One region of the Faecalibacterium sp. An58 genome, then DNA from elsewhere that is predicted to be linked to it. Evidence: predicted binding sites of a transcription regulator. Region 1 holds the regulator's gene; the other holds the start of a gene.
What was found. Region 1 encodes HrcA, which represses chaperone genes, less so after heat shock. Its sites were predicted from a motif close to TGTTAGCACTCNNNNNNNNNGAGTGCTAACA; they were not measured.

Region 1 (9,843 bases):
CATCAGGTCCTCGAACTTCTTCAGGGCGTCCCGCTGGGCTTTGTTCAGCTTTTTGGGGATCTCCACGTCGCACTTGACGTACATATCCCCCCGGCCCCGGCCGTTCAGGTACTGGATGCCCTTGCTGCGCAGCCGGAAGGTGGTGCCGCTCTGGGTGCCCTCGGGCAGGGTGTATTCCACCTTGCCGTCAATGGTGGGTACGGTGATCTTATCCCCCAGCACCGCCTGGCTGAAGGTGATGGGCACGGTGACCCACACGTCGTAGCCGTCCCGCTGGAACAGGTCGCTGGGCTTGACGGTGACCATGACGATCACATCGCCGGCGGGGCCGCCGTTCGAGCCGGCGTCGCCCATCCCGCGCAAAGCAAAGCTCTGATCATCGTCGATGCCCATGGGGATGCTGACTTCCAGCGTCTTTTTGGTGGATACCTTGCCGCTGCCATGGCACACCTTGCAGGGGGTGCGGATCAGCTTGCCCTTGCCGCCGCAGCGCTGGCAGGGCTGCTGGCTCTGCATCACGCCGAAGGGGGTGCGCTGCTGCTGGATGGTGTAGCCGCGGCCGCCGCAGTCGGGACAGGTCTCGGGGTTGGTGCCGGGGGCCGCGCCGGTGCCGCCACACTCGGTGCAGGCCTGCTGCCGGGTGATGGTGATGTTCTTCTTGCAGCCGTGCACCGCCTCGTCAAAGGTCAGGGTGATCCGTACCCGGATGTCCTGGCCCTTGCGGGGGGCGTTGGGGTTGGAGCGGGACCCGCCCGCAAAGCCGCCGAAGCTGCCCCCGAAGATATCCCCGAAGATGTCTCCGAAGTCCATCCCGCCAAAGCCGCCGAAACCGCCTGCCCCGCCGCCCTGGCTGGCCGCATAGTTGGGGTCTACCCCGGCAAAGCCGAACTGGTCGTAGCGCTTGCGCTTCTCGGGATCGGAGAGGACCTCGTGGGCCTCGTTGATCTCCTTGAATTTTTCCTCGGCGCTCTTGTCGCCGGGGTTGTAGTCCGGGTGGTATTTCAAAGCCAGCTTACGGTAGGCCTTTTTGATCTCCTCATCCGTGGCTGTTTTGGACACACCCAGGACTTCGTAATAATCACGTTTTTCCTGTGCCATTTCCACTCACCTCTCGCCTGCCAGCCGCGCTGGCCTGTAAAACCGGCAAATGCCGCCCCGGAAAACCGGAGCGGCTTTGCCTTTTGCGGGCAGCTGCCGGCAGGCGCCGGCGCTCCCCTTTCAGCCTGTGCCCCCGCCGGTTTGGCCGGAGAGCCAGTGCATGATCCGCTTGATTAGACTTCCTTGAAGTCGGCGTCCACGACGCCGTCATCGTTGGGCTTGCTGCTGCCGCCATTGCTGCCGGTATCGGGGCCGGAGGCTGCGCCTGCGGCCTGCTGTGCGGCGGCTGCGGCCTGGTACATCCGCTCGAACACCTGGCTCAGAGCGTCCTGCTTGGACTTGATGTCGTCGATGCTGCCGGACTGGAGGGCGTTCTTCAGGTCGCTCAGCTTGCTCTCAGCCTCGCTCTTGACATCGGCGGGCAGCTTGTCGCCGTTCTCCTTCAGCATCTTCTCGGTCTGGAAGACCATCTGGTCGGCGCCGTTGCGGATGTCGATCTCCTCGCGCTTCTTCTTGTCCTCGGCGGCATACTGCTCGGCCTCCTTGACGGCCTTGTCGATATCCTCCTTGGACATATTGGTGGAAGCGGTGATGGTGATCTGCTGTTCCTTGCCGGTGCCCAGGTCCTTGGCGCTGACCTTCACGATGCCGTTGGCGTCGATATCAAAGGTGACCTCGATCTGGGGCACGCCGCGGGGAGCCGGTGCGATGCCGTCCAGGTGGAACACGCCCAGGCTCTTGTTGTCGCGGGCAAACTCACGCTCGCCCTGCAGCACGTTGATCTCAACGGAGGGCTGGTTGTCGGCTGCGGTGGAGAACACCTGGCTCTTGTGGGTGGGGATGGTGGTGTTGCGGTCGATGATCTTGGTGCACACGCCGCCCAGGGTCTCGATGCCCAGGCTCAGCGGGGTGACGTCCAGCAGCAGCAGGCCCTTGACGTCGCCCTGCAGCACGCCGCCCTGGATGGCAGCGCCGATGGCCACGCACTCGTCGGGGTTGATGCCCTTGAAGGGCTCGCAGTTCAGCTCCTTCTTGACCGCGTCGTAGACGGCGGGGATACGGGTGGAGCCGCCCACCATCAGGACCTTCTTCAGGTCAGAGGCGTGCAGGCCGGCGTCGGCCAGAGCCTTGCGCACGGGGGTCATGGTGCGGTCCACCAGGTCGGCGGTCAGCTCGTTGAACTTGGCCCGGGTCAGGGTCATGTCCAGGTGCTTGGGGCCGGTGGCGTCCGCAGTGATGAAGGGCAGGTTGATCTGGGTGGTCATGGCGCTGGACAGCTCGATCTTGGCCTTCTCGGCGGCCTCCTTCAGGCGCTGTGCGGCCATCTTGTCCTTGCGCAGGTCGATGCCGTTCTCCTTCTGGAAGGCGTCTGCCATCCAGTCGATGATGCGCTGGTCGAAGTCGTCGCCGCCCAGGTGGGTGTCGCCGTTGGTGGCCAGGACCTCGGTGACGCCGTCGCCCATCTCAATGATGGACACATCGAAGGTGCCGCCGCCCAGGTCGTAGACCATGATCTTCTGGTCGTCTTCCTTATCGATGCCGTAGGCCAGGGATGCGGCGGTGGGCTCGTTGATGATACGGCGGACGTTCAGGCCCGCGATGGTGCCGGCGTCCTTGGTGGCCTGGCGCTGGCTGTCGTTGAAGTAGGCGGGCACGGTGATGACGGCCTCGGTGACGGTCTCGCCCAGGTAAGCCTCGGCGTCAGCCTTCAGCTTCTGCAGGATCATGGCGCTGATCTGCTGGGGCGTGTACTCCTTGCCGCCCAGGGTGACTTTTTCGTTGGTGCCCATCTTGCGCTTGATGGACGAAACGGTGTTTTCGGGGTTGGTGATGGCCTGGCGCTTTGCCACCTGGCCCACCAGGCGGTCGCCGGTCTTGGTGAAGCCCACCACCGAGGGGGTGGTGCGGGCGCCTTCGGCGTTGGGGATGACGACGGGCTCGCCGCCTTCCATCACGGCGACGCAGCTGTTGGTCGTACCAAGGTCGATACCAATGATCTTGCTCATAATAAAGGCTCCTCTCTCAAAGCTCATGCTTGTTTGTCTTGCTGATTTCTATGCGTAAAACGCGATCGTATCACGGAAAGATCTTTTGACGGGGCGGACTACTCGGCCACCACGACGGTGGCATGGCGGACGATCTTGTCCCCCAGCTTGTAGCCCTTCTGGTAGACGGTGACCACCGTGCCGCTCTCCTGCCCTTCCTGGGCGGGGACCTGCTGCACGGCGTTCATCAGGTTGGGATCGAAGGGCTTGCCCAGCACCTCGATCTCCTCCACCCGCAGGGTGTGGAAGGCTTTGGCGGCCTTCTCCAGGGTCATGGTGACGCCCTTCTTGTAGTTCTCGTCGGCACAGGGGGCGTTGGCGGCCATTTCCAGGGTATCCAGGATGGGGATGATCTGGTTCACCGCATAGGAGATGCCGTCGTTGAACTTCTGGTCGGCCTCCCGGGTGGTGCGCTTGCGGTAGTTGTCGTATTCGGCGGCGATCCGCAGCAGCTGTTCCTTGGCCTGGGCGGCGGATTTTTCGGCGGCGGCCAGCTGGGCTTTCACGCCCTCCAGCTCCCGGCTCTTTTTGTTGAACCATCCGTCCTTTTTCTTGGCGTCCTCTTTGGGCTCCTCCTTGGGGGCGCCGGCCGGATCGGCCGTCCCGGTCTCGGGAGAAGCGGCCTGCTGGGTTGCTTCCTCCTTTACGCCGGTGTCAGGCGCCTGTTCGGGGGCCCCGGCCTCGGGGGCCTTTTTGGTTTCTTCGCTCATCTGCGCTCCTCCTTATATATGACGGGTCCGCCGGGGCACGGCGGCCTGTGGTGCTTCTTTGCGTTTGCCTGCCATCCCCTCGCCCAGCTCGTCGGCGAAGGCTTCCAGCAGGGGGATCACTTTGCTGAAGGGCATCCGGGTGGGACCCACCAGGGCCACCGAACCGAACAGCCCGCCCCCGGCCAGATACCGGCAGCTGACCACCGAAAGACCGGGGATCCGGGGGTCCATATCCTCTCCCAGCAGGACGCTGGTGCCTTCGGCGGGAGCTGTGATCAGCCGGGCCGCTGCGGCCTCGTCGTTGAGCAGCGTGAGGATCTGCTGCACCCCGCCCTGCAGCTGGGGCCAGTCCAGCAGGAAGGGCTCGCCGCCCAGGTAGACCCTGGGCGTGGCGGATTCCTCCAGGATGGCGGCCGCTGCGCTGACCACCGGCACCAGGGTGGGGCTGATCTGGCTGCACAGCTCGGCCAGCCTCCGCTGGGTCAGGTCCACCGCCGCCACAAAGGTCAGGCTGTGGTTGAGCAGGGACGCCAGCTGCGCGGCGTTCTCCCGGGTCAGGCCCTCCCGCACCCGGGCCACCCGGGTGCGCACATAGCCGGCGGTGGTCACCGCCAGGACGGCGGCGGCGCTGCGGCCTACCTGCACCACCTCAAAGTGGGCGATGCACAGGTCGTCGGCACAGGGCGTGCTGACCGCCGCGGTGTAGCCGCTCATCTGGGCCAGCGCCTTGACGGAGCCCTGCGCCAGACGGTCCGGTTCGTGGTCCAGACTGGCGAACACGCTGTCCACCCGGGCCCGGGTCACACGGTCCAGAGGCTGGCTGTCATCCAGAAGGTGGTCGATATAATAGCGGTAACCCTTGGCGCTGGGCACCCGGCCCGCGCTGGTGTGGGGCTGCTCCAACAGGCCGAGCCGTGTCAGGGCGGCCATTTCATTGCGCAGCGTTGCGCTGGATACCGCCATATCAAAGTAGTTGGCAAGGACGCTGCTGCCCACTGGCTCCCCCTCTACGCTGTAGAGGGATACGATTGCCCGCAGCACCCGCTGCTTGCGCTCATCCATTGCCATGCTGTCCCGCCTCCCTGTCCTGTGTCCGTTTGTTTGTGGATGTCTTAGCACTCTTTATCTCTGAGTGCTAAGTTTATTATATGCAAAACAGGCGCGCTGTCAAGGGGATGGCAAAAAAGTTTTCAATTCTGTCATAATCTCCGCCTTTTGACCCAAGGCGCAAAAAACGGGCCGCAGGCCCAAAGGCCCGCAGCCCGGCACGCTGTCGGGTTCACTCCTCCATCTGTTTGGCCAGAAAAGCCGCCGCCACCGACACCGCCTTCTGGTGGGCGGCGTCGGGCTTTTCACTGCGGTCTTCGGTCAGCAGGCCGACGGCGCCGGTGACGTCCCCCGCCGCCACAATGGGCCAGGCGCACAGGATGGCCCGATCCGAACCCTCACAGGGCAGGACGGCCTGTTCCGGGCTGCCCTCGTTCAGATAGGGCTTGCGGCTCTCCATCAGCTTTTCCAGGGGCTGGCTGACGCTGCGGTCCGCGATCTCCCGCCGGCCGGTGCCGCTGACCGCGATGATGTGGTCCCGGTCCGAGACAAAGGCGGTCATGGCAAAGCATTTGTTCAGCACATCGGTGTATTGGCTGGCGGTGCTGTGCAGCTCCCCGATGGGAGAGTACTTTTTAAAGATGACTTCCCCATCGCCGGTGGTGAAGATCTCCAGGGGGTCTCCCCGGCGGATGCGCTGGGTGCGGCGGATCTCCTTGGGGATCACCACCCGTCCCAGCTCGTCGATGCGGCGGACAATGCCGGTTGCTTTCATGTTGTTTTCCTCACTTTCCTTTTTATAGGGCCTGTGATGGATAGTATCTGTAAGAAAAGGGGATTTATACCCGGCAGAACCGAAAAGCGCCCTGCTTTCGCAGGGCGCTTTAAATGGTGCAAAGGTCTTTTGGTATCTTTTATACGTCTTATACGTCCAGCAGAGCCAGGACGCCCGCTTTGGGCCGGCTGCCCACCGACTGGTTGACCAGCTTGCCGTTCTTGAACACCAGCAAAGCGGGGATGCTCATGACGCCGAACTGGGCTGCCAGCTCGGGCTGCTCATCCACGTTCACCTTGCCGACTTTGACGTCGGGGCGTTCCTCGGCCACCTGGTCCACGACGGGGGAAAGCATGCGGCAGGGGCCGCACCAGCTTGCCCAGAAGTCCAGCAGGACGGTCTTGTCACTCTGAAGCACTTCGGTGTTAAAATTCTCTTTGTTGATGGTAACAACAGACATTTCCTTCTACCTCCCAGTATCTCAGCGCGTATGGCGCGGCGTCTTGTTTACGGTTACAGTATAACCGGAAAGGGCCCGCTCGTTCCGTAACTGTGTCACCGATGGCGGGAGCCGCGCAAAACGGGCGTCCTGGCGTCAAAACAGGAGGAAAAAGTATCCTTGTTCATACAAGCATACTACTTTAAACAATAGCACACCTGTGCACACAAGTCAATACTAAAAATAAAGTTTTCGGGATTTTTTCTCACTTTTTGTCAGGCCGCACAAATTTGCGGGTTGATTTTTGCAAGTTTTTGCTGTAAACTTGTAACAGTAAAAACAGCGGACGTTTCCCGCCTCATCCGCTTTTTGAACAACCCCGCCGGTCCCAGTTTGAAACCATACCGCACCGCCGGGGGCCCAGGCAGGCGGCAGAGAGGAAGGCCTTTATGCCCCGTTCCAAATTCGGTGATATCTATCGTGACCTTAAAAACAAGATCGAGCAGGGGGACTATCCCTACCAGTCCCTTGTGCCCTCCGAGAACACCCTGGTGTCGGTGTACGGCTGCTCCCGCAACACGGTGCGCCGGGCCCTGGCCGGGCTGATCGAGGGGGGCTATGTCCAGGCCATCCAGGGCAAGGGGGTGCGTGTACTCTACCGCCCTGCAGCCCGGGCCCCCTTCACCTTGGGCCGCATGGAGAGCTTCCATGAGACGGCGGCGCGCTGCCGGACCCATTACCAGACGCGGGTGGTGCACTTCTCCATGACCCAGACCGACAGCGCCCTGGCTGCGGCCAGCGGCTTCCCGCCTGGAGTGGACGTCTACCATGTGGAACGGGTCCGGGTGGTGGAGGGCCGGGCTTTGATCCTGGATGTGAGCTACTTTCTCCGGTCGGTGGTCAAGACCCTGACCCCGGAGGCGGCCGAACAGTCCATCTATGCCTATCTGGAAAAGGAGCTGGGCATTCAGATCATGACCAGCAAGCGGACCATCACGGTGGAGCGGGCCACCCCTGCCGACCGGCTGTACCTGGACATGGGCGGCTTTGACTGCCTGGCCGTGCTGACCAACCAGGCGTTCAATGCCGACGGCATCCTGTTTGAATACACCGTCTCCCATTATCATCCGGAATATTTCCGCTTTCAGGACACGGCCAGCCGCCGCGGCAAGAAAGCCGAGTGACCCATTTGCCATGGCATCATGGCTCAAAAGCAAAGGAGCCGCTGCACCTCGAGCAGCCCGGCTCCTTTTTGATTTGCGTTCTGCCCGTTTGTGCGGTATACTGGACGTGCCGGGGCGGTTTTGCCCCGCATTCCAAGACCAAAGGAGGGCCTGTACCATGACCAATGAAACCCTTGAAACTTTGAAGAACCGCCGCAGCTGCCGCGCCTACCTGCCCAAGCAGATCACGGAGGAGGAACTGGACGCCGTGCTGGAGGCGGGCACCTATGCCCCCACCGCCAAAGGGCTGCAGAGCCCCAGGATCGTTGTCATCCAGGATGAGGCCACCCGCGCCAAATTGTCTGCCATGAACGCCGCCGTCATGGGCTCCACCGGCGACCCCATGTATGGGGCGCCCACCTATCTGCTGGTGATCGCCGACGCCCACCGCCCCACCGCCCAGCAGGACGGCAGCCTGGTGATGGGCAATCTGATGAACGCCGCCGCCAGCCTTGGGCTGGGCAGCTGCTGGATCAACCGGGCCCGGGAGATGTTCGACACCCAGGAGGGCAAGGACCTGCTGGCAGCATGGGGCATCCAGGGCGACTGGGAAGGGGTAGGCTTCTGCATCCTGGGCTACCCCGCCGCCCAGCCCAAGCCGGCGGCCCCCCGCAAGGCGGACTACATCGTCCGGGTGTGATGGGCCGGAAAGACAGACTGCCCGCAGCCCCTGCCCTGCCCGCCGGCGGCCAGGGTCTGGTCCTGCTGGAAGGTCCCGAGGGGGCGGCCCGCCTGTATGCCCTGGCAGGGGCGGAGGATGAGGGCGCCGGGCTTTGGGTGCGGGGCGCGGACCTGTCGGGGGAGGAGCTGGACGGCCTGACGCTGTCCCGCTGCCTGCTGGAGGACTGCCGCCTGACCGGGGCGGGCCTGCGCAAGGCCGCCTTGACCGACTGCATCCTGCGCTGCTGCGACCTGTCGGGGGCGCAGGGGTATGACGGCAGCTGGCAGCGCTGCGCCTGGCAGGGGGTCAAGGCCCTGGGGGCCAACCTGTCGGGCAGCCGCCTGAAGGACTGGTCCTGCACCGACAGCCGCCTGGAGGCCCTGCGCCTGGACGACGGCGTCCTGGAGCACGCCAGCCTCCTGCGCACCAGCCTGGCGGGGGCCAATCTGGCCGAGCTGCGCTGGAAACAGCTGGTTTTGGAGGACGTGGACCTGTCGGGGGCCTGCGTCACCGGGGCCAGCCTGCGGGGGCTGGACCTGCGCAGCTGCCGCTTGGACGGCCTGACCGCCGGGGAATCCCTGCGGGAGCTGCGGGGCGCCATCGTGGACCCCATCCAGGCCGCAGTCCTCGCCCGGCTGCTGGGACTGGACATCCGCTGAAAACCCACCAAACGCTGAAAGGAACGTTATGAAGCCTGATTACAAGCTGGTCGCCAAGGCCAAATATATCCACCTCACCGCCGACCTTGCCGCCGCTCTGTGGCAGGAATGCTACAAGAAATTCTATCCCCCCAAACAGCTGGATGCCCTGGTGCAGCGGCTGCAAAGCGCCGACGCCATCGAGGAGGACATCGACGGCCAGGCCAACTATTTCGTGGTGCAGCTGGGCGGCAAGCCCGTGGGCTATTTTGCCTGGAAGATGGAGAACACCGCCCTGCATCTGCTGCACCTGTACCTGCTGCCCGAGTACCGGGGCAAGGCCCTGGGCCGGGATATCCTGGCCTCCTGCGAGCGTCTGGCCCGCAGCGACGGCAAGGGCCGGGTATGGCTGCATGTGCACACCAAAGCCCTCCCCGTCATCGCCTTTTTCAAGGAGCGGGGCTACCGTCCCGGCGCGCCCGAGACGGTGGACGAGGGCGGCATCCGGATGGATCTGACCCCGATGGAAAAATTCCTCTGATTTTGCATTTTTTCAGCAATTCAGCATTGCATTTTTGGCCGGTTTGGTTTACACTTACACTAAAGCAATGAAGCGCCCCCCGGGCGCCATCTGACCAGTGAGGACATTATCATGGCAAAAGATCATCCGACCGGCAAATCGGGCCTGTACCAGGCCATCCTCAAGCTCGAGACGCCAGAGCAGTGCTACCGCTTTTTCCAGGACGTATGCAGCTATTCCGAGCTGAGCGCCATGGAGCAGCGCTACGACATCGCCGAGATGCTTGCAGACAAACGCATTTATACCGACATCAAGGAAAAGACCGGCGCGTCCAGCGCCATCATCAGCCGGGTCAACCGGGTACTGTGTGCGCAGGGCAGCGTCCTGCGGCAGTTCGTGGAAGAAGAACGTCCGGCCGCCCCTGATGCCGGGGAGTAAAGACAGGAGGAGAACCCCAATGAGCAAAGCAGTTGTATTTTTCGCCCAGGGCACCGAGGAGTGCGAGGCGCTTCTGGTGGTGGACCTGCTGCGGCGGGCCAAGGTGGAGGTCGTGGTGGCCTCGGCCTCGGGCAGCCTGCAGGTGACCGGCAGCCACGGCGTCACCCTGACCGCCGACGCCCTGGCCGAGGATGTGGATTACAGCGGGGTGGACCTGGTGGTGCTGCCCGGCGGCATCCCCGGCACGCC
Region 2 (9,843 bases), on a different contig from region 1:
TCCAAACAGAGCAGGGCCATATAGGCCGGGTCGTCCCCGCCGTGGCCCTGGGCAAAGACGGCGTCGTACTCGCCGCAGAGCAGCCGCCCGTCCCGGAAGCACTGGCGGTAGTGGTATCCCTGCCCCGAGAAGGTGTGCAGCAGGATGTGGGCGGGGGTCTCCTCGATGTCCTCCCAGTATTCGGGGTAGCGGAACGCCCCCTGCACAGCGTCCCCTGCGCGGAACACCGCCCGCAGGTTGCTGGAGATGTTGTTCACCAGGGCAGACAGTCCGGTAGCCTCGTCGGGCGAGGCCTCCAGCACCACCTCGGCCAATTCAAAGCAGTTCAGAAAGACATCGCTGCCCACGGCCAGCGGCCCGCTCCCCACCGTGATCCGGCGCAGGGCCCTGCAATTGTAAAAAGCGCAGCTGCCGATCTCCCGCAGGGTGCCGGGCAGGACGACCTCCTCCAGGAAGCGTCCCGCGGCGGGGTGCAGGTCCTGCCCTTCCTCCGCCGGCACAGCCCGCAGGCTGCCGTCCCGTTCCCGGACACAGCGCAGCAGGGGGCCTTTGGGCTTGTCCCGCACCGTCTCGGCAAAGCAGTAGCCCCCCAGCCCGGCCAGCGGCAGAGGCCCTTTGGGCCCCGGCAGCGTCTGGGGCAGGCAGAGGACGGGACTGTCTCCATAGGCCCTGGCCAGGACCGCCCCGCCCGGGCCCAGGGTGTAGTCAAAGGTATCCAGCATAGGGCCCTCCATCCAAAACAAAGCGCCCCCGCAGCGTCAGTTCTGCCGCCCGGAAGCGCTCTGTGGTTTGTTTCGTCAGCCTGCGGCCGCCTGGGTCAGGCAGTCCTGCATCCCATCCAGGACAGCCTGGCTGGTGTAGGTGCTGCCCGCCACCACGTCCACCCGGTCGGCCGAGCCGGCCTGGGCCAGCTCCTCCGCCAGCTGCGCGGCAGCCACGCCCCCCAGTGCGGGGGTCTCTCCCGAGGCGTCGGCCTGTACGTCCGATACCATCCCGCTGGAGATGGTCACCGTCACCGTCACCTCACTGATGTAGCCCTGCTGCACCGAGGTATACACCCCGTCGTGGAGCAGGACACTGTTCGGGTTCTCTCCTCCGGGCACGGGTCCCGAGCTGCGGATATAAAACAGCAGGCCCACCGCCATCAAAAAGGTGACGACCGCCATCAACAGAGCATTGCGCCAGATCCGTTTGGGCATAAGCGCAAAGCGCCTCCTTTCGTTTTGTCGTTTTTACTGAGGACAGGCAGGCGCCTGTGCGGGCTTGAAGCTGTCCCGCAGGGTGACCACCCGGTTGAACACCCCGGGGTGCTTGGAATCCGGGGTGAAGAAGCCGTTGCGGACGAACTGGAACTTGTCCCCGGGCTTGGCGCCTTCCAGGGCCATCTCCAGCTTGGCCCCCGTGCAAACGGTGACGCTGTCGGGGTTGAGGTAGTCCTTGTAGGTGGTGCCTTCGGGGAGGTTGTTCATGTTCTCGCGGGTGAACAGCTTGTCGTACAGCCGCACCTCCGCCTCGATGCAGTGGTCGGCGCTGACCCAGTGGATGGTGCCCTTCACCTTGCGGCCGTCGGCGGGGCAGCCGCAGCCGGTCTCCAGGTCTGCGGTGCAGTGGATGGCGGTGATCCGGCCCGCCTCATCCTTGTCCACGCCGGTGCAGCGTACGATGTAGGCGCCCATCAGGCGCACTTCGCTGCCCACCGTCAGCCGCTTGAACTTGGGAGGCGGCACCTCGGCAAAGTCCTCCTCCTCGATCCACAGCTCCCGGCTGAAGACTACCTGCCGGGTGGAGCTGTCGCAGGCCTCCCGGTTGGGGTTGTTGGCCAGGGCAAACGTCTCGGTCTGGCCGGCGGGGTAGTTGTCCACCACCAGCTTGACCGGGTGCAGCACCGCCACACGGCGCTGGGCGCACAGGTCCAGCTCACTGCGGACGCAGGCCTCCAGCTGGCGCACATCGATCAGGTTGTCGCACTTGGCGATGCCCGCCTCCCGCACAAAGGTGAAGATGGAGCTGGGGGTATAGCCGCGGCGGCGCAGGCCGCAGAGGGTGGGCATCCGGGGATCGTCCCAGCCGTCCACCATGCCGGTCTCCACCAGTTCGCGCAGATACCGCTTACTCATCACCGTATTGGTGACGTTCAGCCGGGCGAACTCCCGCTGCTTGGGGAACTCGGTGCCAAACAGGTTGGTGATCACCCACTCATACAGGGGGCGGTGGTTCTCAAACTCCAGGCTGCACATGCTGTGGGTGATCCCCTCGATGGCGTCCTGGATGGGGTGGGCAAAGTCGTACATGGGGTAGATGCACCACTTGTCCCCCTGGCGGTGATGGGACTCATACTTGATGCGGTAGATGGCCGGGTCCCGCATATTCATGTTGGGGCTGGCCAGGTCGATCTTGGCGCGCAGGGTCTTTTCCCCTTCCTTGAACTCCCCTGCCCGCATCCGGCGGAACAGGTCCAGGTTCTCCTCGGGGGTACGGTCCCGCCAGGGGGAGGGACGGCTGGGCTTGCCTGCGTCCGAGCCGCGGTACTCCCGCATCTCGTCCCGCGTCAGGTCGTCCACATAGGCCTTGCCTTCCAGGATCAGCTTCTCGGCATAGGCGTAGCACTGCTCAAAGTAGTCGCTGCCATAAAAGACGCCGCCGTTGGGGTCGGCCCCCAGCCAGTGCAGGTCCTCCAGGATGCTGTTCACATACTCCACGTCCTCCCGGGCGGGGTTGGTATCGTCCAGGCGGAGGTTGAACTTGCCCCCATAGGCCTTGGCGATGGACCAGTTGATATAGATCGCCTTGGCGCTGCCAATGTGCAGATAGCCGTTGGGCTCGGGCGGGAATCGGGTATGGATCTCGCTGACCTTGCCCTCGGCCAGGTCGGCGTCAATGATATCGGTCAAAAAGTTTTTGTCTGCCATCTTGTTCTCCCTCATACTGCTCTGTAACGCCTTTGGCCCCAAAGCCGCAGGCAGGCGCGCGGTCAGAATACGCCCCTATAATGGTATATCATACAACATTTTCGCCTTTCCTGCAAGAAGGACCGGCGCAGTTTTCCCTTTTTATTCACCTTCCGTAATTTTTCTGCCGTCCATTCGTGCAGAATGCTTGACATCCGGGGCGAAGTATCGTATAGTTCTGCTTGGTATAAGAAATTCGCGCTTCGGGCTGTCTGTACATTGCAACCCAAAGCACAGGCAAATGAGGAAAAGGAATTATGATAGACCTGGTCAAAAACGCCTTTAAAAAGGAAACCATGCTTGCAAACGTCCGCTTTTTCATCCTGCTCAACCTGGGTCTGGTGCTGACCGCGCTGGGCATCGTCTGGTTCAAGACCCCCAACCACTTTGCCTTCGGGGGCACCTCGGGCCTGTCGGTGCTGCTGTCGGCCCTGTTCCCCCAGTTCAACGTGGGCTTTTTCATGTGGGTGCTGAACATAGCCCTGGTGGTCCTGGGCTTTTTCACCCTGGGCATCAGCTGTATGGGCTGGACCGTCTACTCCTCGATGGCCCTCTCCTTCTACGTCTCCCTGTGTGAAGCCATCTGGCCCATGACCGCCCCCTTCACCAACGACACCCTGCTGGAGCTGATCTTTGCGGTGCTGCTGCCCGCCATCGGCAGCGCCATCGTGTTCAACATCGGCGCTTCCACAGGCGGCACCGATATTGTTGCCCTCATCCTGACCAAACATTCCTCCCTGAACATCGGCACCGCCCTGATGGCCAGCGATATCCTGATCGTCAGCGGCGCGGCCCTCATCTTTGGCGTCCAGACCGGCCTGTACTGTATCCTGGGCCTGATCGGCAAGTCCTTTGTGGTGGACGGCGTCATCGAGAGCATCAACCAGCGCAAGGTGTGCACGGTGGTCACCTCCAACCCCGAGGACGTCACCGACTTCATCCTGGACGAGCTGCACCGCTCGGCCACGGTGGAGGAGGCCCAGGGCGCCTACACCGGCAAGAGCATGACCGTCATCATGACGGTGCTCACCCGCCGGGAGGCCACCCATCTGCGCAACTTTTTGCGGATGAACGACAACCACGCCTTCATCACCATCGTCAACTCCAGCGAGATCATCGGCAAGGGCTTCCGGGCCGTGTGATGATAAGTCATACTTATTCCAAATCTGCCGCCCGAAAGGGCGGCTTTTTTGGGGTTTTTACCAGAATTTGACCCACGCCGGGCAGCAACTCCCCCATTCTGGCGGTAGGAAAATGCCGGCGGATATGATACAATACCCATGGAACCGAAGGCCGCGGCCCCCAGCCGCCCCATGAGAGAAGAAGGAGTGTTTTCTGATGACTGAGTACAAGCCTTTCAAAGAGGGCAAGGTGCGCGAGATCTATGACGTGGGCGATGCCCTGGTCATGGTGGCCACCGACCGTATCTCCGCCTTTGACGTGATCCTCAAGAACAAGATCACCAAAAAGGGCGCCGTCCTGACCCAGATGAGCAAGTTCTGGTTCGACTATACCAAAGACCTGCTGCCCAACCATATGATCTCGGTGGATACCGCCGATATGCCCGCCTTTTTCCGCCAGCCCCAGTTCGAGGGCAACAGCATGCTCTGCCGCAAGCTGACCATGCTGCCCATCGAGTGCATCGTCCGCGGCTACATCACCGGCAGCGGCTGGGCCAGCTACCAGAAGACCGGCAAGGTGTGCGGCATCACCCTGCCCGAGGGCCTGCGGGAGTCGGACAAGCTGCCCGAGCCCATCTACACCCCCAGCACCAAGGCAGATCTGGGCGACCATGACGAGAACATCTCCTACGAGCAGAGCATCGATGTGCTGGAAAAGCACTTCCCCGGCAAGGGCGCAGAGTACGCCCAGAAGCTGCGGGACTACACCGTGGCCCTGTACAAGAAGTGCGCCGACTACGCTTTGAGCCGCGGCATCATCATTGCCGACACCAAGTTTGAGTTCGGCCTGGACGAAGCGGGCAACATCGTGCTGGGCGACGAGATGCTCACCCCCGATTCCTCCCGCTTCTGGCCCCTGGAGGGCTACGAGCCGGGCCACGGCCAGCCCTCCTTCGACAAGCAGTTCGTCCGCGACTGGCTGAAGGCCCATCCCGACAGCGACTACCTGCTGCCCCAGGACGTCATCGACAAGACCATCGCCAAGTACCTGGAAGCTTACCAGCTGCTGACCGGCAAGGAACTGTAATTTTTTGAGTGCAAAAAACGCCCCCGAGAGGTTTTCGCGCCTCTCGGGGGCGTATCGTTTCTGCGTTTTGTGTGCGGGACTTTACTCAATGTCGATGAGGTTGGGATTCACTTTGGGCAGTTCCTTCCTGACCTCGGCGCGGGGCAGGGTGATCTTCAGCACACCGTCCTCAAACTTGGCGTGGATATCCTCCTTCTTGACCGCTTCGCCCACATAGAAGCTGCGGGCGCAGGTGCCCGAGAAAGTCTCACGGCGGACATAGCGGCCGTTCCGGCTCTCATCGTTGGTGTGGCTGCGGACCGCCTGGATGGTCAGGTAACCGTCCTGCAGCTGCATCTGGACATCCTCTTTCTTGCAGCCCGGCAGGTCTACATCCATCTCGTAGCCGCCCTCGACTTCCTTGACGTCGGTCTTCATCATGTTGGCCGCGCGCTTGCCAAAGGTGTTGCGGGTCTCGCGGTTCAGCTCACGGTCCAGCCCTTCAAAGAACGGGTCGAACCAGTCATCGAACAAATTCTCATGAAAAACAGCAGGCAGCAACATACATCAAAACCTCCAATCACAGCCCCTTGCAGGGCCGGTCAATCCATTTCAGCTGCCCAGGCCGGCGGACCTCTGCGGGACTGCTGCGCCCCGCTGCCCTTTCCTCCTGAGCACGGCTTTAGTATAACACCAACTTTTAGCACTGTCAAGTATAGAGTGCTAAAATTAAACAATTGTTCATATTTCATGCAGCCTTTCCGATTTTCAAGCGCTGTACAGTTCTATTGCCAATGTTTGCAGCATTCAGCCAGCGCTCATCGACCGGATCTGCAAAACACAAAATGCCCCCGGGAGGCTTTTCGTCTCCCGGGGGCATCCATTTAAGACGCGCTTTTGGGGGCGCAGCCGCCGTTACTCGATCTCAATGAGATTGGTGTTGGCGGCAGGCAGTTCTTTCTCGGTCTGGGGATGAGGCAGGGTGATCTTCAGCACACCATCCTCAAATTTGGCGCGGACGTCCTCTTTCTTGACGTCCTCACCGACGTAGAAACTGCGGGCGCAGGTACCGGAGAAGCTCTCACGGCGCACATAGCGGCCTTGCTTGTCTTTCTCCTCGTTGCTGTGCGAACGGACCGCCTGGATGGTCAGATAGCCGTTGTTCAGCTCCATCTGGACGTCCTCTTTCTTGCAGCCCGGCAGATCGACGGCCACTTCATAGGTGGTGCCGGTATCCTTGACGTCGGTCTTCATCATGTTCGCGCCGCGCTTACCAAAAACCTGGCGGGACCCGCGGTCCAGCTCCCGATCCATATCCTCAAAGAACGGATCAAACCAATCATCGAACAGATTCTCATGAAAAACAGCAGGCAGAAGCATAAGTCAAACCTCCAATCGCTGCCCTTGCGGGCCGATACTTTACCGCCGGTGTGGAAGGGCCCGGATGCTTTTTACATCCCATCGCCCTTTCTCCTGAGCACGGCTTTAGTATAGCACCAACTTTTAGCACTGTCAAGCACAGAGTGCTAAAATTAATTTTTCTATCACACTCTGTCCATCTTTCATGCAATTTTCCGCGTTTTCAAACGTAGCATCGCAGTTTCAAAAATCCATATCTCTGTCCACAAGTTGCGTCCGCACTCAGAAAAAGGCGTCGTAGCTGTCGTACTCCTCCGCCTCGGCCCGCTTTTCCTCCAGTACGGCGGCAGCCTGCTCCAGCTGGCCGGGGGTCGCCCCGCACTCGCTGACCAGCGCCCGCACCGCCGCTGCCAGATCCCCGCCAAACAGGGTGTCCAGCCGCTCCCGCATACAATAGACCCCATAGGCCCGCCGCGTGACGGTGGGGGTGTAGACATTGCGGTTCGACTCCTTTGTCACCTGCACCCAGCCCTTGGCCTCCAGTCTGCTCAAAAAACTCAGCAGGGTGCCGTCGGCCCAGCCCCGGCTCTCCAGCTGCCGGCCGATCTGCTGCCGTGTGGCCGGGGGCGACGCCTGCCAAAGCGCCAGCAGCACCTGTTCCTCCGCCCCGGACAGGGGTCTGCATCGCTGCGGGATCCCGTACATACGCCCGCTCTCCTTTCTTTTTCTTATACATTTGTCTTGGTTTTATCCATTATACCAGCTTCCGGCCCGGCGCACAAGGGCGCATTCTCCTGTTTTCTTCCCGTTTTTCGCTTATCTTTTACATTTGCATTAGATATTGTATTTGCATGACGTACATTTGTGTGTTCTGCGCCATCACAGCCCCTTTGTGCCGGCCTTTTTGTGCAAAAGAGCTCTTGTTTTTGCCGCCGCAAAACCTTTATACTGTTTTATGTCGATCGCATCTGTTCCGCCGGACACCGGCGGGTTTGGATAGGACGGAGGAATGTACTATGGCACGAGTTTACAATTTCAGCGCCGGTCCCAGCATGCTGCCCGAGCCGGTCCTCAGGAAAGCCCAGGCGGAGCTTCTGGACTACCACGGCAGCGGCCAGAGCGTCATGGAGATGAGCCACCGCAGCAAGTGGTTCGAGCAGATCATCCAGGACACCGAGGCCTCCCTGCGCCGGCTGATGCAGATCCCCGACAACTACAAGGTCGGCTTCTTCCAGGGCGGCGCCACCCAGCAGTTCGCCATGGTGCCCCTCAACTTCATGACCACCGGCAAGGCCGACTACATCGTCACCGGCAACTTCTCCAACCTGGCCGCCAAAGAGGCCGCCAAGTTCGGACAGGTGAACGTGGTGGCCTCCAGCAAGGACAAAAACTTCACCTACATCCCCGACGTCAGCGCCATCCCCTATGACGCCGATGCCAGCTACATCCACATCTGCCAGAACAACACCATCTTCGGCACCCAGTATGTGGAGCTGCCCCAGGTGGACGGCATCCCCCTGGTGGCCGACATGAGCTCGATGATCCTGTCCCGCCCGGTGGATGTCACCCGGTACGGCTGCATCTACTTCGGCGTGCAGAAAAACGTGGCCCCCGCCGGCATGGCCATCGCCATCATCCGGGAGGATCTGCTGGGCCACGCCGCCGACACCGTCCCCACCATGATGAACTACACCACCCTCATCAACAAGGACAGCATGTACAACACCCCGCCCTGCTGGTGCATCTATATGACCGGCCTGGTGCTGGATTACCTCGAGCACGAGGTGGGCGGCCTTGCGGCCATGCAGCAGATCAACGAGGCCAAGGCCAAGGTGCTGTATGACTATCTGGACAGCCAGGACTTCTACCGCAACCCGGTGGAGCACCGCTACCGCAGCACCATGAACGTCACCTTCACCAGCCCCGACCCCGACACCGACAAAAAGTTCTGCGCCCAAGCCGCCGAGGCCGGCCTGGTCAATCTGAAGGGCCATCGCCTGGTGGGCGGTATGCGGGCTTCCATCTACAACGCCATGCCCCCTGCCGGCATCGACAAGCTGGTGGAATTCATGGAAGCGTTCCGCAAGGCCAACGCTTGAGCACAGGAGGGACAGGAAATGTTTACCATTCAGACACTCAACGCCATCAGCCCGGTGGGGCTGGCAAAGCTGCCCAAAAACCTGTTTGAGGTGGCGGTGGACACCGACGCCCCCGACGGCATCCTGGTGCGCAGCGCCGACCTGCTGAACACTGAGTTCAAACCCAATCTGCTGGCCATCGCCCGGGCCGGGGCCGGGGTGAACAACATCCCCCTGGACCGGTGCAGCGAGCAGGGCATCGTGGTGTTCAACACCCCCGGCGCCAACGCCAACGCCGTGGCCGAGCTGGTGGTGGGGATGCTGATCGCAGGCAGCCGCAACGTGCCCGCGGCCTCCGGCTGGGCGCAGGGCCTGGCCGGCGACCCCAACCTGAAAAAGGATGTGGAAAAAGGCAAAAAGCAATTTGTGGGCAATGAGATCGCGGGCAAGACCCTGGGCGTCATCGGTCTGGGCGCCATCGGTTCCCGGGTGGCCAACTGCGCCCTGTCCCTGGGGATGGACGTCTACGGCTACGACCCCTATATTTCCATCGACGCCGCCTGGAACCTCAGCAGCCAGGTGCACCACTGCGTCAACCTGAACGATATGTTGCCCCTGTGCGACTATCTGACCATCCATGTGCCCTATCTGCCCACCACACGGGACACCATCAACGCCCAGACCCTGACCCTGTGCAAGGACGGCGTCAAGCTGCTCAACTACGCCCGGGGCGAGCTGGTGAACAACGCCGCCCTGCTGGAGGCCCTGGAGAGCGGCAAGGTGTCCGTTTATATGACCGACTTCCCCGCCGAGGAACTGCTGGGCAGGCCGGGAGTCATCTGCACCCCCCATCTGGGCGCCTCCACCCCCGAGGCCGAGGACAACTGCGCCATCATGGCCGCCCAGGAGCTGAGCGACTACCTGCGCAACGGCAACATCACCCATTCGGTCAACCTGCCCGATGTGCAGCAGCCCCGGGCCGGGGGCCGGCGGATCTGCGTCATCCACCGCAACGAGCCGGGCATCATCAGCCAGATCACCGCCCTGACCACCGCCGCCAGCCTGAACATCGAGAACATGGTCAACAAGAGCAAAAAGAACATGGCTTACACCATGCTGGATGTCACCGGCGCCATGACCGGCGAGCTGAAGGAAAAGCTTTCCGCCATCCCCGCCGTCATCCGGGTCCGCATCCTGTGACCGCCTGATCCACAAAAATGCCCCCGGGCCTGTCTGCACACCGCAGCGGCCCGGGGGCTTTTTCTCTTGTT

Region 2: B5G12_RS05765 (Hsp20/alpha crystallin family protein) is a predicted target of HrcA. The motif match lies at 5,834-5,864, and genes of this name have one in related genera.

What each region holds. Positions count from the first base shown of each region.
Region 1 covers NZ_NFHX01000013.1:19,922-29,764, reverse strand. The annotation lists gene dnaJ (molecular chaperone DnaJ) at 1-1,098, opposite strand, end outside; gene dnaK (molecular chaperone DnaK) at 1,272-3,104, opposite strand; gene B5G12_RS09100 (nucleotide exchange factor GrpE) at 3,203-3,853, opposite strand; gene hrcA (heat-inducible transcriptional repressor HrcA) at 3,866-4,921, opposite strand; gene B5G12_RS09090 (stage V sporulation T C-terminal domain-containing protein) at 5,133-5,675, opposite strand; gene trxA (thioredoxin) at 5,824-6,135, opposite strand; gene B5G12_RS09080 (UTRA domain-containing protein) at 6,564-7,298, shown strand; gene B5G12_RS09075 (nitroreductase family protein) at 7,456-7,977, shown strand; gene B5G12_RS09070 (pentapeptide repeat-containing protein) at 7,977-8,657, shown strand; gene B5G12_RS09065 (GNAT family N-acetyltransferase) at 8,686-9,177, shown strand; gene B5G12_RS09060 (YerC/YecD family TrpR-related protein) at 9,289-9,594, shown strand; gene B5G12_RS09055 (DJ-1 family glyoxalase III) at 9,614-9,843, shown strand, end outside.
Region 2 covers NZ_NFHX01000005.1:34,592-44,434, forward strand. The annotation lists gene B5G12_RS05740 (leucine-rich repeat protein) at 1-722, opposite strand, end outside; gene B5G12_RS05745 (FMN-binding protein) at 798-1,199, opposite strand; gene B5G12_RS05750 (glutamine--tRNA ligase/YqeY domain fusion protein) at 1,233-2,924, opposite strand; gene B5G12_RS05755 (YitT family protein) at 3,206-4,090, shown strand; gene B5G12_RS05760 (phosphoribosylaminoimidazolesuccinocarboxamide synthase) at 4,287-5,156, shown strand; gene B5G12_RS05765 (Hsp20/alpha crystallin family protein) at 5,238-5,699, opposite strand; gene B5G12_RS05770 (Hsp20/alpha crystallin family protein) at 6,051-6,515, opposite strand; gene B5G12_RS05775 (BlaI/MecI/CopY family transcriptional regulator) at 6,777-7,199, opposite strand; gene serC (3-phosphoserine/phosphohydroxythreonine transaminase) at 7,511-8,593, shown strand; gene B5G12_RS05785 (phosphoglycerate dehydrogenase) at 8,612-9,772, shown strand.